DNA from 4 places in the Bradyrhizobium sp. S3.7.6 genome. Region 3 is predicted to be linked to each of the others. Evidence: predicted binding sites of a transcription regulator. Region 3 holds the regulator's gene; each other region holds the start of a gene.
The links. The regulator PhoB, encoded in region 3, activates phosphate uptake and scavenging genes when phosphate is short. The targets are predictions, from matches to a motif close to TGTCATNNANCTGTCAT.

Region 1 (7,580 bases), 430 kb from region 3:
GTGTTGAGGACGTCCTCGCCCTCGAGCAAGCCCGAAATCCGGGTCTCGCCGACCGCGAGCGCGCCCAGGATGAGGGCGCGGTGGGAGATCGACTTGTCCCCGGGGACCCGTACTTTCCCGGTCAGGGGACCGCTTGCGCGCGACTGAAGCGGCGTCGGCTTGTCGGAATCAGTCAAGTTTGTGTCCTTGGATAGGCCCGAAACGTCCCTGCGGGGCTCGCGGGGCAGGTACCACAAGGTCTGCCCGCCGTCACGGGCATGTCTTTCTCCCGTAATGCGCTATTGACAGCGGGCCGCCAACTAGCCAAGTGAAACACCGCTTTTCAGACATTCCCAGGATTCCTGCCGTGGCCAAGTCCGAACTCGGAACCAAACGTATTTGCCCGACCACGGGCAAGAAGTTCTATGACCTCAACAAGAATCCGGTGATCTCGCCCTATACCGGCGAAGTCGTCCCGATCGCGCCTGTGGCGCCGGCCCGCGCGACTCGCGGCGCCGAACCTCGCCACACGCCGGCTGCCGACACCACGCCGGAGCCGGCAGAAGTCGAAGAGGTCTCGCTCGAGGAGGCCGACGCCGAGGAAAACACCGGCAAGGTCAAGGCCGCGGTGCCCGAATCCGAGGACGACATCGAGGTCGACGAGACCATCGAGGACGATGACGACGATGATTCGACCTTTATCGCCGACGACGAAGAGGGCGATGAGGACGTCACGGACATCATTGGTGATGTCGGAGGTGATGAAGAGACTTGAGATCAGCCCTGATCTGTGAAAAAGGGTGCACCGCGCGAGTCACCAGGCTCGGCGGTCGGGAGTGATCCACCAGGATCCTCCCAACTGGAAGACTAAGGGGCCATAGCTCAGCTGGGAGAGCGCTTGCATGGCATGCAAGAGGTCGGCGGTTCGATCCCGCCTGGCTCCACCAGCCTTCGCTGGCTTCGCCAGCTTCGGCTCGGCAAGCCCTATCGTAGCGAAGGCTGCCGCGGCGTAGCCCGAAGGGCGAAGCCGGGCCTCGGCAAAAGCTGATCCTGAGAGATACTGTCCATCCACTGCGCAAGGCGGGGGATAGGATGAAGTACGTCTACATTCTCGAAAGCCTCGATTCCGGCCATTTCTACATCGGCATCACTGATGATCTGCGAGCCCGGCTCGCAAAGCACAACGCCGGCGAAGTGCCACATACATCAAAGTATGGCCCATGGCGCATCAAGACCTGCATCGCTTTCAGCGATGAGGCTAAGGCTGTTGCGTTCGAGAAATATCTGAAATCGGCTTCGGGCCGCGCATTTGCAAAGAAGCGGCTTTGAGGAGAGAAACTCGCGGCGAGGTACGAGAGGATTGAGCTCGCCGCCCCCCCTACTCCCCGATCACCGCATTCAACCGATCCCGCAGCGCCACGATCTCGTCCTTCATCGCGACCAGTTCCGAGACCGAGCAATCCGACGCCGCCAGGATCGATTGCGGCACGGCGCGCGCTTTTTCCTTCAAGGCATGGCCCTGCGGGGTCAGCGCGATCAGCACCTGACGTTCGTCCTCGCGCGAGCGCGTGCGCCTGACGAGGTGGGCGGCCTCGAGGCGCTTGAGCAGCGGCGTCAGCGTGCCCGAATCCAGGAACAGCTTTTCGCCGATGTCCTTGACCGGCACGTCGTCGCGCTCCCACAGCACAAGCATCACCAGATATTGCGGGTAGGTCAGGCCGAGCCGGTCCAGCAGCGGCTTGTAGACCCGGTTGAAGGCATGCGCGGCCGAATAGACCGCGAAGCAGATCTGATTGTCGAGGCGCTGCGGGTCCAGCGCCGATAATTTCCGGGGCATCGAGAATCTCACGCGGTTTCCTCCATTCTGGGACCGGGCGGCCGTACATTCAATTGCGAACAATTAAATGTGAGGCATGCAAATTTCAATTGCGCGCAATCTAATTGTTTGCGATGTAGGTTCCACCCCAACCCGAAGACCTAAGGAGACGAAAATGTCAGTAAACGTCCTGTATAAGACCAGCGCCAAAGCCACCGGCGGCCGTGACGGCCATGCGGCGACCCTCGACGGCGCGCTCGACGTCAAGCTCACCACGCCGAAGGAACTCGGCGGCGGAGGCGGCGCCGGCAATAATCCCGAGCAGCTGTTTGCGGCCGGCTATGCCGCCTGCTTCATCGGCGCGATGAAGTTCGTGGCCTCGCAGGGCGGCCCGAAGGTTCCGGCTGACGCCTCGGTCACCTCCACCGTCGGCATCGGCCCGCGCGCGGCCGGCGGCTTCGGTCTCGACATCGATCTGGCCGTCTCGCTGCCGGGCCTTGCCCGCGCGGAAGCCGAGGCGCTGGTCGAGAAGGCCCACCAGGTGTGCCCCTACTCCAATGCCACGCGCGGCAATGTCGACGTTCGCCTGACGGTCGTCTGATCAAACGGCGGATTGGCTGGCCCGAGATCCCCCTCGGGCCGGCCGCTTCCGCTTGATTTGCCACGTTGCGGGATAGCGCAGCGGCGGCGCATGCGGCCCTACGCAGCAAGCCATTGCTGGCGCAAAAAAACCTCGCTAGGCCTGTGATCAATGATCGACACAGGGGAAGCGAAGGCATGACTGAAGCCGTTTTGGGCGCAATGAGCGGACTGCGCGTCATCGATCTCACGCGCGTGCTTGGCGGTCCCTACTGCACCCAGATCCTCGCCGACCACGGCGCCGACGTGATCAAGGTCGAGCCGCCCGCCGGCGACGAGGTGCGCGACTGGGGCCCTCCTTTCCACGAGGAAGACGCGGCCTATTTCATCGGCATCAACCGCAACAAGCGCTCGATCGGCCTCGACCTCGCCTCCGAAGGCGGCCGCCTCGTGCTGCTCAAGATGCTCGAGACCGCCGACGTCCTGATCGAGAATTTCAAGCCGGGCACGCTGGAGAAATGGGGCATCGGCAACGATGTGCTCAGCAAGAAATTCCCGCGCCTGGTGCATTGCCGGATCTGCGGCTTCGGCGCCGACGGTCCGCGCGGCGGCAATCCCGGCTATGACGCCATCATCCAGGCCATGACCGGCATGATCGCGGCGACCGGCTCGCCGGAGAGCGGACCGATGCGGATCGGCGTGCCGCTGGTCGACATCACCACCGGCCTCTATGCGGCGATCGGCATCCTGATGGCGCTGTCGGAACGGCAGCGCTCGGGCCAGGGCCAGTTCCTGGAGACGACGCTGTACGAGACCGGCCTCGCCATCATGCATCCGCACACCGCGAATTATTTCATGCACGGCAAGCCGCCGTCGCTCACCGGCAACGAGCATCCCAACCTCGTGCCCTACGCGATCTTCCCGACCAGGACCGACAACATCTTCATCGGCGTCGGCAATGACGGCACCTTCCGCAAGCTCGCCAAGGAGATCGGCAAGCCCGAGCTCGGCACCGATCCGCGCTTTGCCCGCAACAAGGACCGCATCGCCAATCGCGAGGCGCTGCGGGCCGAGCTTGCCGCCGTGTTCAGCCAGCACGAGGCCGAGCCGCTGTGCAATCGTCTGCTCGCCGCCGGCCTGCCCGCAGGTCCCGTGCAGAAGATCGACCAGGCCTTGACCAACCCGCACACGATCGCCCGCGGCGATGTCATCGAGAAGGACTGGTACAAGGGCGTGGCCTCGCCGATCCGGCTCGATCGCAGCAAGCCGAGCCTGCGCCGCCTGCCGCCGAAATTCAGCCAGCACTCCCAGGAGGTGCTGGGCGAGTTCGGCTACTCCAAATCGGAGATCGACGCGATGGTCGAAAAGGGCACCGTCTGCGGCCCCGAGCGCAAGCGCTAAACGCCCTCGCCGCCTCACCCGAGCAAATGCCGCACTGCGGCGCGGGCACGCATGTGCGCCGCGAACGGAGGAGGCTGCGCGCTCGGCATTCGCCTATTTGACGGCTTCCCATTTGGCCGCGCTTGCTGCTTTCGTTTCTCCCGCTTACACAGTCATGTGAACGTCATATGGCGCTGCTAGCGCAAGCGCTTCTTTTTGACGGCCCAAGGGAGGTTTCTTGATGGCTCTTCGACACTTTGGCGCGGCTGCCGCGCTTGCAGTCACCGTTGGTTTTGGCGCTTCGCCGGCGTGGGCAGTGACCGAAATCCAGTGGTGGCACGCGATGACCGGCGCCAACAACGACGTCATCGTCAAGCTCGCCACCGACTTCAACGCCTCTCAGACCGACTACAAGGTGATCCCGACCTACAAGGGCAACTATCCCGATACGATGAACGCCGGCATCGCGGCGTTCCGCGCCGGCAACGCCCCGCACATCATGCAGGTGTTCGAAGTCGGCACCGCGACCATGATGGCCGCGACCGGCGCCGTAAAACCCGTCTACAAGCTGATGGCCGAGGCCGGCGAGAAGTTCGACCCCAAGATCTACCTGCCCGCCATCACCGGCTACTATTCGACCTCGAAGGGCGAGATGCTGTCCTTCCCGTTCAACTCGTCGTCGACCGTCATGTGGGTCAACCTCGACGAGCTCAAGAAGGCGAACGTCGAGATCCCCAAGACCTGGCCCGAAACGTTCGAGGCCGCCAAGAAGCTGAAGGCTGCGGGTCATGACACCTGCGGCTTCTCCGGCTCCTGGGTCACCTGGGTCAATCTCGAGCAGCTCTCCGCCTGGCACAACGTGCCGCTCGCCAGCAAGGCCAACGGCCTCGACGGCTTCGACACCGTGCTGGAGTTCAACGGCCCGCTCCAGGTCAAGCATCTCGAAACCCTGGTCGAGCTGCAGAAGACCAAGACCTACGACTATGCCGGCCGCACCAACACCGGCGAAGGCCGCTTCACCTCCGGCGAATGCCCGATCTACCTGACCTCGTCGGCGTTCTTCGGCAACGTCAAGGCGCAGGCCAAGTTCAACTTCACCGCCGTGCCGATGCCATACTATCCGGACGTCAAGGGCGCGCCGCAGAACTCGATCATCGGCGGCGCTTCGCTCTGGGTGATGGGCGGCAAGTCGGCCGACGAATACAAGGGTGTCGCGAAGTTCCTGACCTTCCTCTCGGACACCGACCGCCAAGTCTACATCCACAAGGCCTCGGGCTATCTGCCGATCACCAAGGCGGCCTACGCCAAGGCGAAGGAAGAAGGCTTCTACAAGGATCAGCCCTATCTCGAGACCCCGCTGATCGAGCTGACCAACAAGGAGCCGACCGACAATTCGCGCGGTCTGCGCCTCGGCAACATGGTTCAGCTCCGTGACGTCTGGTCGGAAGAGATCGAGCAGGCGCTGGCCGGCAAGAAGACCGCCAAGCAGGCGCTGGATGCTGCCGTCGAGCGCGGCAACACGATGCTGCGCCAGTTCGAAAAGACTGCCGTCAAGTGAGGCGATGAGCGGCAGGCCGCAAGCCGGCCTGCCGCTCACCTGACATCATGCAAAAGCAAGCCATTTTCCAAGCAAAACTATTGCCCTACGCGCTGGTTGCGCCGCAGCTCGCGATCGTCCTGATTTTTTTCTACTGGCCGGCCGCGCAGGCGGTGATCCAATCCTTCCTGCTCCAGGACGCCTTCGGTCTGTCGACAAGCTTCGTCTGGTTCGAGAATTATCAGGACCTGTTCAAGGACCCGGCCTATTTCGAGGCGGTTGTCCGTACGTTCGTCTTTTCGTTCGCCATCGCCGTCTCGTCGCTGTCCTTCGCGCTCTTGCTCGCCGTGATGGCGGACAAGCCGCTGCGCGGCTCAATGCTCTACCGCACGCTGCTGATCTGGCCCTATGCGGTGGCGCCGCCCGTCGTCGGCGTGCTCTGGATCTTCATGCTGCATCCTTCGCTCGGCGTGCTGTCGCGCTATCTGCGCAACCTGGGCGTCGACTGGAATCCGCTGCTTGACGGCAACCAGGCGGCTGGGCTGATCATCCTCGCCGCGGCGTGGAAGCAGATCTCCTATAATTTCCTGTTCTTCCTCGCCGGCCTGCAAGCCATCCCCCGAAGCGTGTTCGAGGCCGCCGCGATCGACGGCGCCCGTCCGATGCGGCGGTTCTGGACAGTGACCTTCCCGCTGCTGTCGCCCACGATCTTCTTCCTGCTGGTCGTCAACATCGTTTACGCCTTCTTCGACACCTTCGGCATCATCGACACCATGACCCGCGGCGGTCCCGGCACATCGACGGTCACGCTGGTCTACAAGGTCTATTCTGACGGCCTGCTCGGCGGCAATCTCGGCAGCTCGGCGGCGCAGTCGGTGATCCTGATGGTCATGGTCATCGTGCTGACGGGAATCCAGTTCCGCTTCGTCGAACGCAAGGTGACCTACTGATGGTCGAAGAAGAGGGCTTTCGGCGCTACGTCGCCCACGCGATTCTCTGGATCGGGATCGCGATCGTCGCATTCCCGGTCTACATCGCGATCGTCGCCTCGACCCAGGACAACGCCCTGATCGCGAACGGGCAGATGTCGCTGCTGCCGGGCGGCCATTTCTTCGAGGTCTACTACAAGACCATCTTCGTCGGCACGAGCGGCTCGACCCGCGAGCCCGTCGGCAACATGATGCTGAACTCGCTGGTGATGGCGCTGGCAATCGCGATCGGCAAGATCGCGATCTCGATCATCTCGGCCTATGCGATCGTGTATTTCCGCTTTCCGTTCCGGATGGCGATCTTCTGGATCATCTTCATCACGTTGATGCTGCCGGTCGAGGTGCGCATCTATCCGACCTACAAGATCGTCGCCGATCTGCACATGCTCGACAGCTATGCTGGCCTCGCGCTGCCGCTGATCGCGTCGGCCACCGCGACGCTGCTGTTCCGCCAGTTCTTCATGACCGTGCCGGACGAGTTGCTGGAGGCCTCGCGCATCGACGGTGCCGGCCCCTTGCGTTTCTTCTGGGATACGCTGCTGCCGCTGTCGCGCACCAACATGGCGGCGCTGTTCGTGATCCTCTTCATCCTCGGCTGGAATCAATATCTCTGGCCGCTGCTGATCACAACGCGCGACGACATGCAGACCATCCAGGTCGGCATCCGCAAGATGATCACCACTACTGATGCGCTGACCGAATGGCCGATCGTGATGGCCACCGCCGTGCTCGCCATGCTGCCGCCGGTGTTCGTCGTCGTCGCCATGCAGAAATTGTTCGTGCGCGGCCTGGTCGAGACCGAGAAGTAGGTTTTTGGGAATGAGTTTTCATGGCTAACGTCACCCTGCGCAACGTCCGCAAGACCTATCCCGGCGGCTTCGAGGCCATCAAGGGCGTCAACGTCGATGTCGGCGACGGCCAGTTCTGCGTGCTGGTCGGTCCCTCCGGCTGCGGCAAGTCCACGCTGCTGCGCATGGTCGCAGGTCTCGAGACCGTCACCGGCGGCGAGATCGACATCGGCGGCCGAATCGTTAACCAGATCGAGCCCGCCGATCGCGACATCGCGATGGTGTTCCAGAACTACGCGCTCTATCCGCATATGAGCGTCTTCAACAACATGGCCTACGGCCTGCGCAACCGCGGCATGAAGGAGGCCGAGGTCAAGACCCGCGTCGACGAGGCCGCACGCGTGCTCGAGCTCACGCCGATGCTGGAGCGCAAGCCGCGCCAGCTCTCCGGCGGCCAGCGCCAGCGCGTCGCCATGGGCCGCGCCATCGTGCGCCAGCCGAAAGTCTTTCTG
Region 2 (7,580 bases), 6.9 Mb from region 3:
CACCGGACGATTGCGCGGCCAGTGTCAGCTTACGGCTCGCCACGAGATCGAACTGCCGCGTCTCACCCCAGAGCTCGAGCACGACGGCGCCAAGCGCGTCGCAGGCGAGCGCATCGGCCGAGGTCCGCAACGCGCTCTCGACATCGGCGGCGCGCACCATCACCACGCGGCGCGGATCGAGACCGATCTCGGCAAGCCCGCTCATCGACAGCGCGCCGGTCTCGAGTTCCGAAAAATCCTGCCGCACCCACAGCAGCGGCCGGCGCCGCGAGACACGCCCCGCAAGCCCCATGACAAAACCCGTCGCGGCGGTTCCCTGCCGGCCCTCGCAAAACACCTCGTGGATCACCGCGCGCGCGAGCCCGCCCTTCAGCGCGCTGTCGACCTCGTCGTGGCCGAGCGCGACGCGATCGTGCTGATGCACGACCTCCGCCGTCTCGATGCGCTCGATCTGGCCGCGCAAGGTCGCAAGCGCGTTCATCCGTGCGCCGCTCATATACGCCGCTCCTTCAGAGGTGATTGCCGAGGTTCTCAAAAATAAGAACCTGCGGCTGGCTCATTTGTTCATGATATGTTCTAATATAAAGCTAACAGCGGCCGGGGAGTCAATCGAATTGGTGCTCATCCGGATTCGTAAGCTGAATCAAAGGGATTCCACGATGGACGTACAACGCAAGCTGGAGATTCTGGCTGATGCCGCCAAATACGATGCGTCGTGCGCCTCCAGCGGCACCGAGAAGCGGGATTCCAGCGACGGCAAGGGCATGGGCTCGACCGCACCGGGCATGGGCATCTGCCATTCCTACGCGCCGGACGGACGCTGCATCTCGCTGCTCAAAGTGCTCCTGACCAACGCCTGCAATTACAACTGCCTTTATTGCGTCAACCGCGCCTCTTCCAACGTGCCGCGTGCCCGCTTCACCATCGACGAAGTGGTCAAGCTCACGCTCGACTTCTACCGGCGCAATTACATCGAGGGCTTGTTTCTCTCCTCCGGCATCATCCGCAGCCCCGACTACACCATGGAGCAGGTGGTCAGCGTCGCGCGCAAACTGCGCGAGGAGCATCACTTTCGCGGCTACATCCATCTCAAGACCATTCCCGAGGCCGACGACGCGCTGATCGCGGAAGCCGGCAAATATGCAGATCGCCTCTCCATCAACATCGAGATGCCTGAGGAGACGAGCCTGCAGCAATACGCACCGGAAAAGGATGTGCGCGCGATCCGCCGCACCATGGGCCGGCTGCGGCTGAAGCTCGACGAGGCTGAGGAAAACCGCAGCACAAAGACGAAGGCGAGGCCGCAGCGCTTCGCGCCCGCCGGACAGAGCACGCAGATGATCGTCGGCGCCGACGCGGCCTCCGATCACACCATTCTCCACACCAGCTCCAATCTCTATGGCTCCTACAGGCTGCGGCGCGTCTATTACTCCGCCTTCAGCCCGATCCCCGATGCCAGCCGCGCTTTGCCTCTGGTACAGCCGCCGCTGCTGCGCGAGCACCGGCTCTACCAGGCCGACTGGCTGATGCGGTTCTACGGTTTCGACGTTGCGGAGATCGTCGATGACAACGCGATGCTGCCGCTCGACATCGATCCGAAGCTCGCCTGGGCGCTGCGCCATCGCGACCGCTTCCCGCTCGACGTCAACCGCGCCAGCCGCGAGGAGCTGTTGCGCGTGCCCGGCTTCGGCACCAAGGCGGTCGAACGCATCATCGCGACCCGGCGCACCACCACGATCCGCCTCTCCGATCTCGCGCGGCTGCACGTGCCCCGCAACAAGGCGCTGCCTTTCATCGTCCTCAGCGATCACCGCCCCGCGCCGCACCGCCTCGACGAGGCGCGGCTGATCGAACGGTTCAAGCCGAAGGCAACACAACTGGGGTTTGGCTTCTGATGCAGTACATCACCCTCGACACCGAAACCGATTTCGACGGCTGGCGCAAAGCCGCGCGGTCGCTCGTGCTGCATCATGTGCCGCCAACCGATGCCACCTGGACCGTACAAGGCGGCGAAGCCGAGCTGTTCGCACCGCCCGCGCCGTCTCCGATATTTGAGGTGAACGACGGCACCTTCAACGTCTCGGCAAAATTCGTCGAGCTCGCCAAGGCCGCGATCCTGCATCGCGACGGCGAGCGCTTTGCGATCCTCTATCGCCTGCTCTGGCGCTTGAAAGACAATCACGATCTCATCGAGGTCGCGACCGATCCCGATGTCGCGCAAGTCACCGCCATGGCAAGAGCAGTCCATCGCGACGAGCACAAGATGCATGCCTTCGTGCGCTTCCGCGAGATCGGACGCGAGCGCGCGGCGCATTACGTCGCCTGGTTCGAGCCGGAGCATCACATCGTCGAGCTTGCCGCGCCGTTCTTTGCCAAGCGCTTCGCCGACATGCCCTGGTCGATCCTGACACCCGATCTGTGTGCGCATTGGGACGGCCACGCGCTCTCGTTCACGTCGGGCGTGAGCAAGAACGAAGCACCCGGCGAAGACCGGTTGGAGGAAACCTGGCGGCGCTACTACGCCAGCATCTTCAATCCGGCGCGGCTGAAGGTGAAGGCAATGCAGACGGAGATGCCGAAGAAATACTGGAGGAACCTGCCCGAGGCGTCGATCATTAAGCCCTTGATCGAGGACGCCGAGCGCATGACCGGCGCCATGATCGCCAATGCCGCAACCGATCCGCACAAGCCCCAGAAGCGGCCGGAGGCTCCGATGCCACGCAAGCTGGCTGCCGACGATCTCGAAGCGCTCCGCGAGGAGGCCGCGCATTGCCGCGCCTGCCCGCTCTACAAGGACGCGACGCAGACCGTGTTCGGCGAGGGCCCGAAAGACGCGACCATCATGCTGGTCGGCGAGCAGCCCGGCGACAAGGAAGACCTCGCCGGCCACCCCTTCGTCGGCCCGGCCGGCCAGATGCTCGACCGTGCGCTTCAGGAAGCCGGCGTCGACCGCAACAAGGTCTACGTCACCAACGCGGTCAAGCACTTCAAATTCGTGCCGCGCGGAAAGATCCGTCTGCACCAGAAGCCGGCGACGCCGGAGATCCGGGCGTGCCGGCAATGGTACGAGCGGGAAGTTTCGGCAATCCAGCCCGAGCTCATCGTGGCAATGGGCGCCACCGCCGCGCAAAGCGTGTTCGGCAAGATCATCCCGATCGGCAAGACCCGTGGCCGGCTCATAGACCTGCCCGACGGCCGCAAGGCGCTGGTGACGGTGCACCCGTCCTATCTGCTCCGACTGCCCGATCCGGAAGCCAAAGTGCTGGAATATCAGCGCTTTGTCGAAGACCTGAAGATTGCCGCCGGCTTGCAGAAGAAAGCCGCACGCGCCGCCTAAATACTGGCAAATACTGGAGGGAAAGCGACTTTACGACGCAGCTGTCATCCAGCCTTCAAATCCATCGCGGACAATAGCCCTTCAAATTAGTTAAGGGGCGTCCAAAAATGACAGATGTTGCATTCGACCGTGCGGTAGGCGATCCGACGCCTGTCCAGCCGGCTTCCAGGCCAAATCTCGACAAGGGTTTTAACCCGCTCACGATGATCCTGTTCTTCGGCATCCTTGCCGCAGGCCTGCTGTTCGTTGCCTACAGCATCTATGTCGACGTCAACGCGACCGGCACGAAGGTGACGACCTTCCTGCCCTACATCCTCTTGTTCGTCGCGCTGCTGATCGCGCTCGGCTTCGAATTCGTCAACGGCTTCCACGACACCGCCAACGCGGTGGCGACCGTGATCTACACCCATTCGCTGCCGGCTGAATTCGCGGTGATGTGGTCGGGCTTCTTCAACTTCCTCGGCGTGCTGCTGTCCTCCGGCGCGGTCGCGTTCGGCATCGTCTCGCTGCTGCCGGTCGAGCTGATCCTCCAGGTCGGCTCCAGCGCCGGCTTCGCCATGGTGTTCGCACTCTTGATCGCCGCGATCATCTGGAACCTCGGTACCTGGTATTTCGGCCTGCCCGCCTCCTCCTCGCACACGCTGATCGGCTCGATCATCGGCGTCGGCATCGCCAATGCCGTCATGCGCGGCCGCGACGGCACCTCGGGCGTCGACTGGAGCAAGGCCACCGAGATCGGCTACGCGCTGCTGCTGTCGCCGCTGTTCGGTTTCATCTGCGCCGCCGTGCTGCTGCTGCTGCTCAAGTTCATCGTGCGCAACCCTGCGCTCTATGCCGCGCCCGAAGGCAACAAGGCGCCGCCGCTGTGGATCCGCGGCCTGCTGATCGCAACCTGCACCGGCGTCAGCTTCGCCCACGGCTCGAACGACGGCCAGAAGGGCATGGGCCTGATCATGCTGATCCTGATCGGCACCGTGCCGACCGCTTACGCGCTTAACCGCGCGCTGCCGGAGAGCCAGGTCGCCCAGTTCCAGAAGGTCTCGGACGCAGCCTCCAAGGTGATCGCGGCCAAGGGCGCCGGTCACTCGATCATCGGCGATCCCCGTCCTGCGGTGACGCAGTACATCACCTCGCACCACATCAGCGAAGGCACCTACCCCTCGCTGTCGGTGCTGGTGAAGGATGTCGGCGACCAGGTCGCGAAGTACGGCTCGCTCAACAAGGTACCGGCGGAAGTGGTCGGCAACACCCGTAACGACATGTACCTGACCTCGGAAGCGATCCGCTTCCTGATGAAGGACAAGGAAAACGACCTCAACAAGGAAGAGGTCGCGACCTTGAACGCCTACAAGGGCGGCCTCGATAGCGCCACGAAGTTCATCCCGACCTGGGTGAAGGTCGCCGTCGCCATCGCGCTCGGCCTCGGCACCATGGTCGGCTGGAAGCGCATCGTCGTCACCGTCGGTGAGAAGATCGGCAAGACCCATCTCACCTACGCACAGGGCGCCTCCGCCGAGCTGGTCGCCGCCGCCACGATCGGCGCCGCCGACGTGTTCGGCCTGCCGGTCTCGACCACCCACGTGCTGTCGTCCGGCGTCGCCGGCACCATGGCCGCGAACGGCTCGGGCCTGCAGATGGCGACCATCCGCAACCTGCTGATGGCCTGGGTGCTGACGCTGCCCTGCGCGATCGCGCTGTCGGCCACGCTGTATGTGATCTTCTCGCAGATTTTCTGAGCCGATCATTCCGCAAAGACAAAGGGCCCGTGCGATGCACGGGCCCTCTTCGTTTGTGCTTCGGTTCGGCGTTAAGACGCCGCGAGCGACTCCTCGACCAGCTTGACCCAATAGGACGTACCGAACACGATCGCCTCGTCGTTGAAATTGTAGGCGGGGTGATGCAGACCGGCGCTGTCGCCGTTGCCGCAGAAGATGAACGCGCCGGGCCGCGCTTCCAGCATGTAGGCGAAATCCTCGCCGCCCATCAGCGGCGGCATCTCGTGCACATTGGCCTCGCCGGCAACGTTCCTGGCGATGCGCCGCGCCACCTCGGTCTCCGCGGCGTGGTTGTTCACGACAGGGTAGTTGCGCTTGTAGTGCAGGTCGATCTTGGCACCGGTGATCTGCGCCACGCCCGCCACCACTTCGTGCACGCGCTTCTCGACCAGCTTGCGCACCTCCGGCGACAACGTGCGGATGGTGCCCCTCAACGTCGCAGTCTGCGGAATGACGTTGCGGGCATTGCCGGCGTGGAATTCGCAGATCGAGATCACGGCCGATTCCAGCGGATCGACGCTGCGGGCGACGATCGACTGCAGCGCGGTGATCACCTGCGCGCCGACCAGCACGGAATCGATGCACTTGTGCGGACGCGCGGCATGGCCGCCGAGGCCCTCGATCATGATGTCGACCTCGTCGGTCGCCGCCATGATCGGGCCCGGCCGGATCGCGAACGAGCCGATCGGGATGCCCGGGCCGTTGTGCATGCCGTAGACCTGCTCGATGCCGAAGCGCTCCATCAGGCCGTCCTTGACCATGGCCGCGCCGCCGGCGCCGCCCTCCTCGGCAGGCTGGAAGATCACCACAGCATCGCCGGCGAAGTTGCGGGTCTCGGCGAGGTAGCGGGCCGCACCGAGCAGCATCGCGGTGTGGCCGTCATGGCCACAGGCGTGCATCTTGCCCGGAGTCTTGGAGGCGTAAGGCAGGTTGGTCTGCTCGTCGACGGGCAGCGCGTCCATGTCGGCACGCATGCCGATCACCTTGAGCCCGTCGCCGGCCGGCTTGCTGCCCTTGATCACGCCGACCACGCCGGTCTGCCCGAGGCCGGTCACAACCTCGTCGCAGCCGAACTCGCGCAGCCGGTCCGCAACGAATGCTGCGGTGCGGTGAACATCGTACAGCAGCTCCGGATGCTGGTGGATGTCCCGGCGCCAGGCCTGAATATCGGGTTGGAGGTCGGCGACGCGGTTCACGATGGGCATGGAGGGTCTCAAGCCTTGTTGGGAATACAGGACTGTCTACCATGCAAGCACCAGTCCACCTAACTCCCGTGGATCGAGGGTCCCCTGTGCTCTCGTCATGGCCGGGCTTGTCACCAGCTTGTCTTGGCCATCCACGTCTGACTATTAGGACGGAAAGCGCGTGGATGCCCCGGACAAGCCCGGGCATGACGCCTGTTTGGGTGGAAGCAGAATGCCGAGGCGCCTCGAAGGTGAGTTTGACTACATTGTCGTCGGAGCCGGCACGGCCGGCTGCATCATCGCCAACCGCCTCTCGGCCGTATCAGGGAATCGCGTCCTCATTCTCGAAGCCGGCGGCGACGACAACTGGATCTGGTTCCACATTCCGGTCGGCTATCTCTTCGCGATCGGCAATCCGCGCTCGGACTGGATGTTCAAGACCGAGGCGGAGCCGGGCCTGAACGGCCGCTCGCTGGCCTATCCCCGCGGCAAGGTGATCGGCGGCTCTTCGGCGATCAACGCCATGATCTCGATGCGCGGACAGGCCGCCGATTACGACCACTGGCGCCAGCTCGGCATGACCGGTTGGGGTTATGACGACGTGCTGCCGCTGTTCAAGAAACTCGAAGATCACTTCCTCGGTGCGAGCGAGCATCATGGCACCGGCGGCGGCTGGCGCATCGAGGCGCCACGGCTGTCATGGGCCGTTCTCGACGCCGTCGGCGACGCCGCCGAGGAGATGGGCATCAAGCGCATTCCCGATTTCAACACCGGCGACAACGAAGGCACCAGCTATTTCCACGTCAACCAGAAGCGCGGTCGGCGCTGGTCGTCCGCACGGGGCTTCCTCAAGCCGGCGCTGAACCGTCCCAACCTGCGGCTCGAGAAGAACGTGCTGGTCGACCGTCTCATCATCGAGCAGGGCCGCGCCGTCGGCGTGCGCTTCATCCAGAATGGCGAGGTCATCGAGGCGCGTGCCAAGCGCGAGGTGATCCTCTCGGCAGGCTCCATCGGCTCGGTGCAGGTGCTGCATCGCTCCGGCATTGGTCCCGCCGACTGGCTGTCGCCGCTCGGCATCGACATCGTGATGGACAAGCCCGGAATCGGTCGCAACCTCCAGGACCACCTCCAGCAGCGCGCGATCTACAAGGTCGAGGGCGTGCGCACGCTGAACGAGACCTACTACAATTTGTTCCGCCGTGGCCTGATGGGGCTCGACTACGCCTTCCGCCGTCGCGGACCGCTGACCATGGCGCCGTCGCAGCTCGGTATCTTCACCCGCTC
Region 3 (7,580 bases):
GCGAGCAGCCGACCCTGGCTCCCGGCGAGCGCTTCGAATACACCTCCGGCGTGCCGCTCGCGACCGCCTCGGGCTTCATGACCGGCCGCTACCAGATGGTCAGCGAAAGCGGCGAACGCTTCGAGATCGATGTGCCGACGTTCTCGCTGGACAGCCCGGACAACAAGCGGGTGTTGAACTAGGGGCAGGCGATTTCGTGCGAACACCCACAACTGTCATGCCCCGGCCTTGACCGGGGCATCCAGTACGCCGCGGCTTTTCGAATCCATCACAACAGTTTCGGAGTACTGGATCGCCCGATCAAGTCGGGCGATGACACCGAGTGTGTGGCTTGCAACGACGGAGGATGCGACGCCTACGCGTCTTCCACGCCCGCCTCGTGCGGCGTGAACTGGTACACCGACGAGCAGAATTCGCAGGTCACGACGACCTTGTCGTCCTTGACCATCGCGGCGCGGTCGTCGGGCGAGAAGCTCTTCAGCATCGCACCAACCGCGTCGCGCGAGCAGGAGCATTGCGCCTTCAGAACCAGCGGATTGAACACGCGCACGCCGCGCTCGTGGAACAGGCGGAACAGCAGCCGCTCGCCGGAGAGTTCGGGGTCGATCAGCTCGACGTCCTCGACGGTCTCGACCAGCGAACGCGCCTCGACCCAGGCGTCGTCTTCGGCGACAGCATGCACCTCCGCGCCTTCGGGCGCATCGCCGGGATGCAAATCGGCCTGACGCGCGCGCTCGGGCGCCTTCGGCAGGAACTGCATCAGCATGCCGCCGGCGCGCCAGCGATGCTTGCCGCCGTCGTTCGAGCGCCACTCCTCGCCGACGGCTAGACGCACGCGCGTCGGGATCTGCTCGGAGCGCAGGAAGTATTCGTGGGCGGCATCTTCCAGGCTGCCACCGTCGAGCGCGACCAGACCCTGGTAGCGGCTCATGTCGGGACCCTGGTCGATGGTCATGGCGAGATGACCGTTACCGAGGAGCGTGCCGGAATCTTTTGTCTCGCCGAGGCGCTCGGCATCGTAGCGCGCATAGGCGCGCAGGCGATCCGGCGCCATGTAGTCGACGACCAGGAACGACACCGGACCGTCGGTCTGGGCCTGGAGGATGAAGCGGCCCTCGAACTTCAGCGCCGAGCCGAGCAGCGTCGTCAGCACGATGGCCTCGCCGAGCAGCTTGCCCACGGCAGCGGGATAATCGTGCTTGGTCAGGATCTCGTCGAGCGCGGGACCAAGCCGCACCAGGCGACCGCGCACGTCGAGTGCGTCGACCTCGTAAGGCAGCACGGCGTCATCGATGGGAACCGCTGATGGCGCGCGAACCGGGCCTTCAGGCCCGGTTTTCATGTCAGGGGATTGGGAAACCATGGCGCTTTATCTGGGGTCGATGGAGGAAAATGGAAGAGGGCGCGGAACGCTCCCCGGCATGCAGAAAAGATCGCACGAAAGCACGACAAACTCAGGGTCGTCCCGGGGGTGCGCAAAGCGCGAGCCCGGGACCCATAACCACAGGATTGCAATGTAACCGGCGACGACCACTCCGCGTCCTCGCCAAACAACTTCCTGTGGTTAAGGGTCCCGGATCGGCGCGCCGCTGTGCGGCGCTGGTCCGGGACGACAGCGGTGGATGCGGCCGCCAGCGCGGCCACCCGCTCCACCGTCGCGTTACTTCACCGCGTCAAAGCACCAGGCCAGAATGCCCTTCTGCGCATGCAGGCGGTTTTCGGCCTCGTCGAACACGACCGATTGCGGGCCGTCGATCACTTCGTCCGTGACTTCCTCGCCGCGATGGGCGGGCAGGCAATGCATGAACAGCGCATCGGGCTTGGCCAGCGACATCAGCTTCGAATTGACCTGATAGGGCTTGAGCACGTTGTGACGGTGCTCGCCTTCCTTGTCGCCCATCGACACCCAAGTGTCGGTGACGACGCAGTCGGCCCCCTTCACGGCAGCCTCGGGATCGGTGCCGAGCACGATCGGCGCGCCGGTGGCCTTGATGAAGTCCCGCATCACCTTTTTCGGCGCAAGCTCCGGCGGCGTCGCGACATTGAGCTTGAACTTGAAACGCTCGGCGGCATGCGCCCAGGACGCCAGCACGTTGTTGTCGTCGCCGGTCCAGGCCACCGTCCTGCCCTCGATCGGGCCGCGATGCTCTTCGTAGGTCATGAGGTCGGCCATCACCTGGCAAGGGTGCGAGCGCCGTGTCAGGCCGTTGATGACGGGCACCGTCGCATATTCCGCCAGCTCCAGCAGGGCCTCGTGATTGAGGATGCGGATCATGATGGCGTCGACATAGCGCGACAGCACGCGCGCCGTGTCGGCGATGGTCTCGCCGCGGCCGAGCTGCATCTCGGCGCCGGTCAGCATGATCGGCTCGCCACCGAGCTGGCGCATGGCGACGTCGAACGAGACGCGGGTGCGGGTGGACGGACGCTCGAAGATCATCGCCAGCGTCTTGCCTTCCAGCGGCTTCACCGGCTGGTGCGCTTTCTGCTTCGCCTTCATGGCGGAGGAGGCCGCGAGCATGCTCTTGAGCTCCGACAACGGGAGCTCGTTGATATCCAGAAAGTGCTTCGGGGACTTGCTCATCAGCTCGCCGCCCGCTTGGTCTGACTGGACGAGATCGCGGCGCAGGCGCGCTCGAGCCGCCCGACGCTGTCCTCGATTTCGGCTTCGGTGACGATCAAGGGCGGCAGGAAGCGCACGACATTGTCGCCGGCGCCGACCGTGAGCAATTTTTCGTTGCGCAACGCCGCGCCAAGATCGCCGGATGGCACCACGGCCTTGATGCCGATCAGAAGGCCTTCGCCGCGCACTTCGCTGACGATGTCGGGATAACGATCGATCACGGAGGCGAGCTTCTGCTTGAGCAGCAGCGACATCTTCTGCACGTGGTCGAAGAAGCCGGGCTTGAGCATGACGTCGAGCACGGCATTGGCAGCCGAGATCGCGAGGGGATTGCCGCCGAAGGTCGAGCCGTGCGAGCCGGGCCCCATGCCGGCAGCCGCGTCCGCGGTCGCCAGCACCGCGCCGATCGGGAAGCCACCACCGAGCGCCTTGGCCAGCGACATCACGTCAGGCGTGACGCCGGTGCGGCGATGCGCGAACAGATCGCCGGTGCGGCCCATGCCAGTCTGCACCTCGTCGAACGCGAGCAGCAGGCCCTTCTCATCGCAGAGCTGGCGCAACGCCTTCAGGAAGGCGGGCGTTGCCGAACGCACGCCGCCCTCGCCCTGGATCGGCTCGATCAGGATGCCGGCGGTCTGCGGACCGATCGCCTTCTTGACGGCTTCGATATCGCCATGCGGGACCTGGTCGAAGCCGTCCATCGGCGGGCCAAACCCTTCGAGATATTTTGCCGAACCGGTCGCGGCGAGCGTTGCCAGCGTGCGGCCGTGGAAGGCGCCTTCGAAGGTGATGATGCGGTAACGTTCCGGATGACCCTTGGAGAAGTGATGATGGCGGACCAGCTTGATCACACCTTCCAGCGCTTCGGCGCCGGAATTGCAGAAGAACACGAAGTCCGCGAAGCTTTCGTTGCACAGACGCGCGGCGAGCTTCTCGCCGTCCGGGCTCTGGAACAGGTTCGACATGTGCCAGAGTTTGGTGGCCTGCTCTTGCAACGCCTTGACCAACGCAGGATGAGCATGGCCGAGCGCATTCACCGCCACACCCGAGGTGAAATCGAGATAGCGATCGCCATTGGTCGCAATCAGCCAGCAGCCTTCACCGCGCTCGAAACCGAGGTCGGACCTGGCGAAAACGGGGAGCAAATGCGGCGCTGCGCTGTTAGTCATGACGATCACTTGAATGTTGCGGACGGTGTGAGCGTGCATTGCGCAACGCACCATTGACCGGCCCGGAAAACGAAACGTGCCGCCTTTTAAGGGCGGCACGCCTGACTATCTTATGCCTGGTGAAACCGGTGTCAATGCCGCCCGGAAAGCCTCGCGAAACGCAGAATCCGTAGTCTTGCGGTGGCGATTTTGCGTATTTCCGCCACGGAACATGTGGAAGCGAGTCGGCGGACTCTTGCGCGTGAGTCACGCCATATTGTAGCGTTTGGCTTGTCAGATACGACATCTCGTGCAGCAGTTCTGATCCTCGAAGTCCTCATGTACCGGCGTAAGCGTTCGGGCGCATCTGGTGCGCCCGGCGAGCCTTAAGGGATTCTGGCGGCACGGGTTTTTCGAAGCTTAGGCATTCGCCGTGCGGCCGCCAGGATGGCAGGCGCCGGCGAAGGAAAGGGTGCAATGACCGTTTTGACCTGGTCGGATGATCGCGTCGAGCAGCTGAAAAAGCTCTGGGAGGCCGGACTTTCGGCCAGCCAGATCGCCGCTGAACTCGGCAATGTGACCCGCAATGCCGTAATCGGCAAAGTGCACCGGCTCGGCCTGTCGGGCCGCGCCAAGAGCCCTTCATCGGCAGCGCCGCGGCCGCGCAAGGCGCGCCCCGCCCAGCACATGATGCGGGTGACACGCCCGATCGCGCGCGGCAACACCGCGCTGGCGCAGGCCTTCGAAGTCGAGGTCGAGGCCGAACCGGTCACCTACGACAACGTCGTGCCGATGAGCCAGCGGCTGTCGCTGCTGGAGCTGAACGAGGCCACCTGCCACTGGCCGGTCGGCGATCCCTCGAGCCCGGATTTCTTCTTCTGCGGCGGCAAGGCGCTCTCCGGCCTGCCCTACTGCGCCCAGCACTCGCGCGTGGCGTATCAGCCCGCGGCCGATCGCCGGCGCGCGCCGGCGAAGCCGGGTCCGCGCTGAAGTCGTTCTGAGCTCAGAAAGGAGCCGTCACACGATGGCGGCTCAACAAATCCGATGTCGTCCCGGACAAGCGCGCCTCGAGCGCGCGCAGATCCGGGACCCTTAACCACCGCAAGATGTGGCTACGGGGACTCGGAGTTACCTTTTCACAAAATAACCGCTCGCTGTGGGTGTCCCGGACCCGCGCTTGCGCTTGTCCGGGACGACACCGAGAGTGTGGCCGCAGCTCACCGAGCTACGCCTGCTCCGCCTTCGCAAAGCGATCGTCCAGTGCGTAGCCCGCGCCGCGGACGGTGCGGATCGGGTCCTGCTCGCGGCCGAGATTGAGCAGCTTGCGCAGGCGGCCGATATGGACGTCGACGGTGCGCTCGTCGATGTAGATGTCACGGCCCCAGACGCTGTCGAGCAGCTGCTCGCGCGAGAACACGCGGCCGGGATGCTCCAGGAAGAACTCCAGCAGGCGATATTCGGTCGGACCGAGATCGATCGGCCGGCCCGAGCGCGCCACGCGGCGCTTGTCGCGGTCGAGCTCGATGTCGCCATAGGCGAGCACGGTGGCGAGCCGCTCGGGGCTGGCGCGCCTGAGCAGGCCCTTCACGCGTGCCAGCAGCTCCGGCACCGAGAACGGCTTGACGATGTAGTCGTCGGCGCCGGTCGCAAGGCCCCGCACCCGCTCGCTCTCCTCGCCGCGCGCGGTGAGCATGATGATCGGGAGCTGCTTGGTCTCGGGCCGGGTGCGCAGCCGCCGGCACAGCTCGATGCCGGAGAGGCCCGGCAGCATCCAGTCGAGCACGATCAAATCGGGGATGTGCTCCTTGAGGCGGGTGTCGGCGTCGTCGCCGCGCATCACCGTCTCGACGTCATAGCCGTCGCCTTCGAGGTTGTAGCGGAGAAGCTCGGTGAGAGCTTCCTCGTCCTCAACCACCATAATGCGTGCGCCCATGGTGTTCGTCGCTCCTTAAGTGTTCGGGACCGTCGTGGCGAAGGTCGTCATGTCGCCCTTCGGCCGCTTGTCGGTGATCGCCTGGCCCTCGATCATGTAGAACACGGTCTCGGCGATGTTGGTGGCGTGGTCACCGATGCGCTCGATGTTCTTGGCGCAGAACATCAGATGGATGCAGAACGAGATGTTGCGCGGATCCTCCATCATGTAGGTGAGGAGCTCGCGGAACAGCGAGGTGCAGATGGCGTCGACTTCCTCGTCGCCCTTCCACACCGCCATCGCCGCCGGCAGATCGTGCGCGGCATAGGCATCCAGCACCGACTTGACTTGTTGCTGCACGAGGTCGGTCATGTGCTCCAGACCGCGGAACAGCTTGAGCGGATGGAAATCCGTCTCCAGCGCCGCGACGCGCTTGCCCATGTTCTTGGCGAGGTCGCCGATCCGCTCGAGATCGGTCGCGACGCGCATGGCGCCGACGATCTCGCGCAGATCCACCGCCATCGGCTGGCGGCGCGCGATGGTGAGAACGGCGCGCTCCTCGATCTTCTTCTGGAGCGCGTCGAGCTCGGCGTCGATGGTCACGACGCGCTGGCCGAGCGCGACGTCGCGGCGGATAAGCGCGTCGACGGAATCGACGATCATGCGCTCGGCGATGCCGCCCATCTCGGCGACCAGGCGCGTGAGCTCCTGGAGGTCGGTGTCGAAGGCCTTTGCGGTATGTTCAGAACCCATGTTCCGTCTCCTCAGCCGAACCGGCCGGTGATGTAATCCTGCGTGCGCCGGTCGGTCGGCGACGTGAAGATCTTGCTGGTGTCGTCGAACTCGATCAGCTCGCCGAGATACATGAAGGCGGTCTTGTCGGAGACGCGCGCCGCCTGCTGCATGTTGTGGGTGACGATCGCGATCGTGTAGTTCTCGGACAGCTCCTGGATCAGCTCCTCGACCTTGGCGGTCGAGATCGGGTCGAGCGCCGAGCAGGGCTCGTCGAACAAGATCACCTCGGGCCGCACCGCGACCGTGCGGGCGATGCAGAGGCGCTGCTGCTGGCCGCCGGAGAGCGACAGGCCGGAGGCGTTGAGCTTGTCCTTGACCTCGTTCCACAGCGCGCCACCGCGCAGCGCCTTCTCGACGCGGTCGTCCATCTCGGACTTCGAGATCTTCTCGTAAAGGCGGATGCCGAAGGCGATGTTCTCGTAGATCGTCATCGGGAACGGCGTCGGCTTCTGGAACACCATGCCGACGCGGGCGCGCAGCAAATTGAGGTCCAGCTTGGGGTCGAGGACGTTGGTCTGGTCGAGCATGAGCTGACCGGTGACGCGCTGGCCCGGATAGAGGTCGTACATCCGATTGAAGATGCGCAGCAGGGTCGACTTGCCGCAGCCCGACGGGCCGATGAACGCCGTGACGCGGTTGGTGCCGAGCGCCAGATTGATGTTCTTCAGCGCGTGGTGCTCGCCGTAATAGAAATTGAGGTTGCGCACCGTCACCTTGGCCGGAGCTTCGGGCAGCACCGGCGCCTGGGGCAAACCACCGGCCGCGCTCATCGATACGGAAAGATCACTCATTTTGCGGTCCTCTCGGCGCTCAGAATGCGCGCGCCAATATTCAGGGCAAGAACGGTCAGGGTGATGAGCAGCGCGCCGCTCCAGGCGAGCTGCTTCCAGTAGGCGTAGGGGCTCTGCACGAAATTATTGATGGTGACCGGCAGGTTCGCCATCGTCTTGTTCAGACCCAGGCTGAAGAACTGGTTCGACAGCGCGGTGAAGAGCAGCGGCGCGGTCTCGCCGGCGACGCGGGCGGTGGCCAGCATCACGCCGGTGATGAGGCCCGAGCGCGCCGCGCGATAGGCGATGCGCTTGATCACCAGCGAGCGCGG
Region 4 (7,580 bases), 4.5 Mb from region 3:
CGAGGGCGCGCCGCCCGCGGACTGGCTGTCCTTCCGCGAGAAGCTGCAGAAGTCGGACGGCGTGATCTTCGTCACCCCCGAATACAACCGCGCCATCCCGGGCGTGCTCAAGAACGCCATCGACGTCGCTTCGCGCCCCTATGGCAAGAGCTCGTTCAACGGCAAGCCGGTCGGCATCATCTCGAACTCGCCGGGCCCGCTCGGCGGCGTCAGCGCCGCCAAGACGCTGCAGAACATCCTGCCGGGCATTGCCGGACCGATCCTGCAGCAGCCGGAGATCTATCTGAACGCGGTCGGCGATGCCTTCGATGCGGAGGGGAACCTGATCAAGGAATCTCTGAAGCCCGTCCTCCAGGCCTATATCGACGCGTTTGCTGCGCACGTGGCCAAACACCACGGCTGACGTCTTTCTTCGTCATGGCCGGGCTTGTCCCGGCCATCCACGTCTTGGCTCGCGGTGACGAAAAACGTGGATGCCCGGCACAAGGCCGGGCATGGCGGCTGGGAGTAGGGATTGGAACGCGAAGGGGGGCGATTAGCACTCCCTTAACCAACCTGCCGCATCTTCCCAAGATGGTCTCCCGCGCGCGCCTGAAATCGATCCTGACCGGCCTTGCCCTCTATGCGATGGCGGCCGCTATCGTCGGCTATTTCGGCGTCAACGCCTACACCGGCAAATACGGCCTCAACGCCCGTCAGGAACTCGACCAGGAGATCATCGCGCTGACGAGCGAGCTGGCCCAGCTCAAGCGCGAGCGCGCGAAGAGCGAGCAGCGCGTGTCGCTGCTGCGGACATCGCGGATCGATCCTGACATGCTGGACGAGCGGGCGCGCTATCAGCTCGACTATGTCAATCCGCGCGATCTCGTTCGGATGATCCCGGCCAAGTAGCGCTTTTCGCTGCATTCGAAACCGGCATCGAAAGCCGCTGCCGAAATCCCGCAACCGTGTAGCAATTCTACCGAAAGTCTTAGGCTTGGAACCGGGCTGCCGCCTTGACGGCAACGCGGCAACGGCCCCATGGCTTCTGCCGCCGTCTGCCTGAGTTGACGCAGATCAACCGGGCCGTGCCGGCGCAGCCTAGACTGCCACCCGGAGGAAACAGTGATGAATGGGCCAATGTCCCGGCATCACGCGGCCCGCGTCGAGGCCGCCATTGCGTCAGGCCAGGCCGCGCGCTCCGCGCTGGTGGCCTCATGGCGCCGTTCGTCCCGATTGCATCATCTCGATCCCGCCGGCCGCAGTGCGCCGATGCGGCTGAGTGATGTCGAGTTGCGGCAGGCGCGCGAGCGCGTCGCGCCGTTGCTCGCCGCCGCGCAAAGCGCGATGGACCGGCTCTATCAGGCGGTCGGCGCGAGCGGCTGCTGCGTGCTGCTCGCCGACGGCGCGGGCGTGCCGGTCGACCGCCGCGGCACAGCGGTGGACGATGCGACGTTCCAATCCTGGGGCCTGTGGACCGGCGCGCTCTGGAGCGAGGATCATGAAGGCACCAACGGCATCGGCACCTGCGTCGTCGAGCAGCGCCCGCTGACGATCGACCGCGACCAGCATTTCTTCACCCGCAACACGCTTCTGAGCTGCACCGCCGTTCCGATCTACGACCACGAGGCGGCGTTTGCGGGCGTGCTCGATGTCTCCTCCTGCCGCGCCGACCGGACCGATGCGTTTTCCAATCTGATCGCGCTCGCGGCAGGTGAGGCGGCGAGGCGCATCGAAGCTGATCTGTTTCGCCGCGCCTTCGCCCATGCCCGCATCGTGCTGACGCAAGGCGCCGACGGCCAGACCGGCGGCCTCGTCGCGGTCGATGCGGATGATCTCGTGATCGGCGCGACCCGGTCCGCGCGGGTGGGACTCGGGATTGCGCCCGGCCGTCTCTTGCAGCCTGTTCCCGCGGCTGACCTCCTCGGCGGCGAACCCGCGCATGACCATCTTGCGGGCGGCCAGCGCGCGGTGCTGCAGCGGGCGCTGCTGCGCGCGGGCGGCAATGTTTCGGCCGCCGCCAAAGCCCTCGGCGTCAGCCGCGCCACGCTGCACAGGAAGCTGAAGCGGTTCGAGCTGAAGCACTGAGCTGCGGCTCTATTTTTCTTCCGCGCCCACCAACTCGACCCTCATGGTGAGGAGGCCGCGAAGCGGCCGTCTCGAACCATGCAGGCCTGGCTGTGCCCGCGGCCATCCTTCGAGACGCGCGCAAGAGCGCGCTCCTCAGGATGAGGGCTGAGTGTGTGGGGGTAGCTGCGTCACCTGTCGCAGAACTGCGACAGGTTACCCCGGCCATCGCTCACGCCCGGGCTGACAGAAAAACGCTCCCGCGACATCGTCGGCGCAAGTCGTGAACACGCGACGAATTGCGCAAACAGCAAACATCGGGAGTGATCAATGAACAAGGTGGAATTCCTCGGCGTCACCCAGGTTCCCTTCGCCGAACGCTATGACAATTTCATCGGCGGCAAATTCGTCGCGCCAATCTCCGGCAAGTACTTTGACAACGCCTCGCCGGTGAACGGCCAGATCGTCTGCAAGATCGCGCGTTCCGACGCGCAGGACGTCGAGGCCGCCCTCGATGCGGCGCACGCCGCCAAGGGCGCCTGGGGACGCACCAGCGTCGCCGAGCGCGCCGCGATCCTGAACCGGATCGCCGACCGGATGGAAGAGAATCTGGAGCGCCTTGCGATTGCCGAGACCTGGGACAACGGCAAGCCGATCCGCGAGACCCGCGCCGCCGACCTGCCACTCGCGATCGATCATTTCCGGTATTTCGCCGGCGTGGTGCGCGCACAGGAAGGCTCGATCGGCGAGATCGACCACGACACCATCGCCTATCATTTCCACGAACCGCTCGGCGTGGTCGGCCAGATCATCCCCTGGAACTTCCCGCTGCTGATGGCATGCTGGAAGCTCGCGCCGGCGCTTGCCGCCGGCAATTGCGTCGTGCTCAAGCCGGCCGAGCAGACGCCGACCTCGATCATGGTCTGGGCCGAGATCATCGGCGATCTCCTGCCGCCCGGTGTCCTCAACATCGTCAATGGCTTTGGCCTCGAAGCCGGCAAGCCGCTCGCGTCCAGCCCGCGGATCGCGAAAATCGCCTTCACCGGCGAGACCACGACGGGCCGGCTGATCATGCAATATGCCAGCCAGAACCTGATCCCGGTCACGCTCGAGCTCGGCGGCAAGTCGCCGAACATCTTCTTCAACGACGTCACCGCAGAGGACGACGACTTCTTCGACAAGGCGATCGAAGGTTTTGTGATGTTTGCGCTGAACCAGGGCGAGGTCTGCACCTGTCCGAGCCGGGCGATTGTCCACGCCGACATCTACGACCGCTTCATGGAGCGGGCGTTGAAGCGCGTCGCCGCGATCAAGCAGGGCGACCCGCGTGCGGCCGACACCATGATCGGCGCGCAGGCATCTAGCGAGCAGCTCGCCAAGATCCTCTCCTATATCGACATCGGCAAGCAGGAGGGCGCCAAGGTGCTGGCCGGCGGCGGTCGTGCCGAGCTCGGCGGCGATCTGTCCGGCGGCTTCTACGTCCAGCCAACGGTGTTCGAGGGCCACAACAAGATGCGAATCTTCCAGGAGGAGATCTTTGGTCCCGTCGTCTCGGTCACGACCTTCAAGACCGATGACGAAGCGCTCGCGATCGCCAACGACACGCTCTATGGCCTGGGAGCCGGCGTCTGGAGTCGCGATGCCAACCGCTGCTACCGCTTCGGCCGGGCTATCCAGGCCGGCCGGGTCTGGACCAACTGCTACCATGCGTATCCCGCGCATGCCGCGTTCGGCGGCTACAAGCAGTCGGGCGTCGGTCGCGAGACCCACAAGATGATGCTCGATCACTACCAGCAGACCAAGAATCTCCTGGTCAGCTACAGCCCGAAGAAGCTTGGCTTCTTCTGATCGGGCAAGATCTGATGGGGCAAGATCTGATCGGGCAGGAGAGGGCGGCGCAACCTTGCGCTGCCCTCTCCGCCGTCATCTGTCTGTCAGAGTCTTGAGACAAGACGACAGCGCCGACCGTATCCGGTTCGGCGCCCGCAGCATTCGAAGCGATGCCGGGCAAAGACGGAGGCTCGGTGATGCGGAACAGTCGTTCAGGACGGACAATGGGTGTCGCAGCGATGCTGTTCGGCGCGGCGGTGCTGCCGCTGTCGATGGCCTTCGCACAGTCCGGCCCGGCGCCAGCCGGCGCCAAGCCCTTCCTGACCGTCGATGGAAAGGCGCCGCTGGTCCTTGGCCATCGCGGCCTGCCGGGCCTGGTACCTGAAGAGACCGAGGCGTCGTACGACCTCGCCGCTGCGCTCGGGACCGATGCGCTCGAAGAGGATTTGCAGCTGACCAAGGATTGCGTGCGCCATAACCCCTGGCTGAGCGACAACACCAACATTGCCGAGGTGGCGAAGACCAATGCGGCCGTCGCTGCCCGCAAGCGGACCGTGCCCGGTGTGCGCGTCAAGGCGCCGTCGGCCACCGGCGTGCCTGCCGACTACCTGACGGATCTCAGCGACCCGGCCGATCCCAAATCGGTGCTGAAGTCGCTGATCGTCGACGGCGAGGATCATACCAACGATTGGTCGATCAGCGATTTCACCATGGCCGAGCTGAAGCAATGGATCGGCGGCACCACCTATGACGCGGCCAACGAGCGGCCGAAAGTCTTCAACGGCAAACTCCCGATCATCAGCTTCCAGGACGTCATCGACATCGCCAAGGTCAAGAGCAAGGAGACCGGGCGGTCCATCCTCGTCTATCCCGAAACCAAGAACCCGACCTGGAACAATGCCCAGGCGATCGCCAATGGCTGCGGTGCGGCCGGCAGCCGTCCGCTCGAGGATGCCCTGATCAAGATCATCGGGGATAACGGCCTCAACACCAAGGACGCTCCCATCCTGGTTCAGAGCTTCGAGCCCGGCAGCCTGAAATATATGCGCAGCCACGGCCTTCAGACGCGGCAGGTCCAACTCGTCGACGGCAACGGAATCGACTTCAAAACCGGCAAGGTTCTCCTCAACAACATCACGAATTCGCGCCCGTTCGACTGGACCGTTGCGGGTGAGGCCCGCCTGTACGATGCGATGCTGACGCCCGAGGGGCTTGCCGAGATCAAGACCTATGCCGAGGGCATCGGTCCGTGGAAGGCCTATATCGTTCCGCTCAAGATCGCGCCGTGGAAGGACAGCAACGCCGATGGCACGCCCTACAAGGGATCGACGCCGGAGGCTTCGACGCAGGACGCGACCAGCCTTGTCGCGGACGCGCACAAGCTCGGTCTTTTCGTCCATGTCTTCACGTTTCGGAACGAGAAGAAATATCTTGCCGCCGACTATCGCGGCGACCCGAGCCTTGAATATCTCAAATTCTACCGGCTCGGCGTCGATGGGGTCTTCAGCGACTTCACGCATACCGGCGTTGCCGCCCGGGCTGCGTATTTGCGCGAGTTGGGCTGGTAAGGCCGGTACGGCGAATCGGACGCGCGTGGGATTTCGGATACAAAACAGCGCGTCCGATTTCTCTGCGTTGGCTGCTCACGTTCCCTTCGCTGACCGGTGAGCTAAAGTTGCCCGATCGGCGCCAAAGGTTTTGCAAAGTTTCGGTCACGTTGCAGTGCGGCATAATGAAAGTCGCGCCATGCCGCCGCGGTCCTTTCCAAGGGCGTTTGACTTGGGTTAGAGAGGGCTGAAGTTTTCTCTGACCCGGAATTCCCATGGCCGCACCCAAGAAAGCCGCCGCAAGCACTCCACAGGACAAGACCGACGGCGGTTCGCCCCCGGAATTCACCAGAGAGCAGGAGCTCAAAGCGCTCCGCGACATGCTCCTGATCCGGCGGTTCGAGGAAAAGGCCGGCCAGCTCTACGGCATGGGCGCGATCGGCGGCTTCTGCCACCTCTATATCGGCCAGGAGGCCGTCGTGGTCGGCATGCAGATGGCCCTGAAGCAGGGCGATCAGGTCATCACCGGCTATCGCGATCACGGTCATATGCTTGCCACCGGCATGGAGGCCAACGGCGTCATGGCCGAGCTCACCGGCCGGCGCGGCGGCTATTCCAAGGGCAAGGGCGGCTCCATGCACATGTTCAGCAAGGAGAAGCACTTCTACGGCGGCCACGGCATCGTCGGCGCCCAGGTCTCGCTCGGCACGGGTCTGGCCTTCGCCAACCACTATCGTGGTAACGACAATGTCAGCGTCACCTATTTCGGCGACGGCGCGGCCAACCAGGGCCAGGTCTATGAGAGCTTCAACATGGCGGAGCTCTGGAAGCTGCCGGTGATCTACGTCATCGAGAACAACCGCTACGCCATGGGCACCTCGGTGTCGCGTGCTTCGGCGCAGCAGGATTTCTCCAAGCGCGGCGCGTCCTTCAATATCCCCGGGATGCAGGTCGACGGCATGGACGTCCGCGCCGTGAAGGCCGCGGGCGAGGAGGCGGCCGCCTGGTGCCGCGCCGGCAAGGGCCCCTTCATCCTGGAGATGCAGACCTACCGCTATCGCGGCCACTCGATGTCCGACCCCGCAAAGTACAGAACGCGCGAAGAGGTCGAAAAAGTCCGCCACGACCAGGACCCGATCGAGCAGGTGCGCAACCGCCTGCTCGCGGCCAAGGTGAGCGAGGCCGATCTCAAGGCGATCGACGCCGAGGTCCGCGACATCGTCAATGCGTCCGCCGACTTCGCCCAGCATGATCCCGAGCCGGATGCCGCCGAGCTCTGGACCGACATTTATCGCTGAACGCGCGCAAGCTTTCTTTTGGAGTCGATATGCCAATTCAAGTGCTGATGCCCGCGTTGTCGCCCACGATGGAGAAGGGCAACCTTGCCAAGTGGCTGAAGAAAGAGGGCGAGACGATCAAGTCCGGCGACGTCATCGCCGAGATCGAGACCGACAAGGCGACCATGGAGGTCGAGGCGACCGATGAAGGTACGCTCGGCAAGATCCTGATCCCCGAGGGCACCGCCGACGTTGCGGTGAACACGCCGATCGCGACCATCCTCGCCGATGGCGAGACGGCCGCCGATCTCGCCAAGGCGCCGGCCGCGCCCGCGCCGAGCGTCGCGCAGGAAGTCGCCGAATCCCGCTCGCCGGTCGGCGAAGGCAAGCCGATGATCTCGGCGCCGAAGGCCGCGCCTGCACCCCAGGCCGTCGCCGAACCCGATCCCGAAGTGCCCGCCGGCACCGCGATGGTGACACAGACCATCCGCGAAGCGCTGCGCGACGCCATGGCCGAAGAGATGCGCCGCGACGCCGACGTCTTCGTGATGGGCGAGGAAGTCGCTGAATATCAGGGCGCCTACAAAGTGACCCAGGGCCTGTTGCAGGAATTTGGCGCCAAGCGCGTCATCGACACGCCGATCACCGAGCACGGCTTTGCCGGCATCGGCGTCGGCGCTGCCATGACCGGGCTGAAGCCGATCGTCGAGTTCATGACCTTCAACTTCGCCATGCAGGCGATCGACCAGATCATCAACTCGGCTGCCAAGACGCTCTACATGTCCGGCGGCCAGATGGGCTGCTCGATCGTGTTCCGCGGCCCGAACGGCGCCGCCGCGCGCGTCGCCGCCCAGCACAGCCAGGACTACTCGTCCTGGTA

Region 1: ugpB (sn-glycerol-3-phosphate ABC transporter substrate-binding protein UgpB) is a predicted target of PhoB. The motif match lies at 3,926-3,942, and genes of this name have one in related genera.
Region 2: ACVJ5M_RS35255 (inorganic phosphate transporter) is a predicted target of PhoB. The motif match lies at 3,380-3,396, and genes of this name have one in related genera.
Region 4: ACVJ5M_RS23245 (glycerophosphodiester phosphodiesterase family protein) is a predicted target of PhoB. The motif match lies at 3,968-3,984, and genes of this name have one in related genera.

Annotation. Positions count from the first base shown of each region.
Region 1 covers NZ_JBSSEQ010000001.1:777,494-785,073, forward strand. The annotation lists gene aroA (3-phosphoshikimate 1-carboxyvinyltransferase) at 1-176, opposite strand, end outside; gene ACVJ5M_RS03650 (TIGR02300 family protein) at 347-754, shown strand; tRNA gene ACVJ5M_RS03655 (tRNA-Ala) at 851-926, shown strand; gene ACVJ5M_RS03660 (GIY-YIG nuclease family protein) at 1,072-1,308, shown strand; gene ACVJ5M_RS03665 (MarR family winged helix-turn-helix transcriptional regulator) at 1,358-1,816, opposite strand; gene ACVJ5M_RS03670 (organic hydroperoxide resistance protein) at 1,971-2,396, shown strand; gene ACVJ5M_RS03675 (CaiB/BaiF CoA transferase family protein) at 2,573-3,775, shown strand; gene ugpB (sn-glycerol-3-phosphate ABC transporter substrate-binding protein UgpB) at 3,996-5,312, shown strand; gene ugpA (sn-glycerol-3-phosphate ABC transporter permease UgpA) at 5,360-6,241, shown strand; gene ugpE (sn-glycerol-3-phosphate ABC transporter permease UgpE) at 6,241-7,089, shown strand; gene ACVJ5M_RS03695 (sn-glycerol-3-phosphate import ATP-binding protein UgpC) at 7,110-7,580, shown strand, end outside.
Region 2 covers NZ_JBSSEQ010000001.1:7,253,941-7,261,520, forward strand. The annotation lists gene ACVJ5M_RS35240 (ImuA family protein) at 1-496, opposite strand, end outside; gene ACVJ5M_RS35245 (putative DNA modification/repair radical SAM protein) at 660-1,895, shown strand; gene ACVJ5M_RS35250 (UdgX family uracil-DNA binding protein) at 1,895-3,337, shown strand; gene ACVJ5M_RS35255 (inorganic phosphate transporter) at 3,445-5,073, shown strand; gene ACVJ5M_RS35260 (M20 aminoacylase family protein) at 5,145-6,317, opposite strand; gene ACVJ5M_RS35265 (GMC family oxidoreductase) at 6,529-7,580, shown strand, end outside.
Region 3 covers NZ_JBSSEQ010000001.1:346,582-354,161, forward strand. The annotation lists gene apaG (Co2+/Mg2+ efflux protein ApaG) at 1-182, shown strand, start outside; gene ACVJ5M_RS01735 (Hsp33 family molecular chaperone) at 356-1,363, opposite strand; gene argF (ornithine carbamoyltransferase) at 1,661-2,584, opposite strand; gene ACVJ5M_RS01745 (aspartate aminotransferase family protein) at 2,584-3,792, opposite strand; gene ACVJ5M_RS01750 (GcrA family cell cycle regulator) at 4,249-4,761, shown strand; gene phoB (phosphate regulon transcriptional regulator PhoB) at 4,997-5,704, opposite strand; gene phoU (phosphate signaling complex protein PhoU) at 5,720-6,436, opposite strand; gene pstB (phosphate ABC transporter ATP-binding protein PstB) at 6,448-7,269, opposite strand; gene pstA (phosphate ABC transporter permease PstA) at 7,266-7,580, opposite strand, start outside.
Region 4 covers NZ_JBSSEQ010000001.1:4,807,990-4,815,569, forward strand. The annotation lists gene ACVJ5M_RS23225 (NADPH-dependent FMN reductase) at 1-403, shown strand, start outside; gene ACVJ5M_RS23230 (FtsB family cell division protein) at 574-891, shown strand; gene ACVJ5M_RS23235 (helix-turn-helix domain-containing protein) at 1,108-2,067, shown strand; gene adh (aldehyde dehydrogenase) at 2,377-3,894, shown strand; gene ACVJ5M_RS23245 (glycerophosphodiester phosphodiesterase family protein) at 4,101-5,444, shown strand; gene pdhA (pyruvate dehydrogenase (acetyl-transferring) E1 component subunit alpha) at 5,699-6,721, shown strand; gene ACVJ5M_RS23255 (pyruvate dehydrogenase complex E1 component subunit beta) at 6,751-7,580, shown strand, end outside.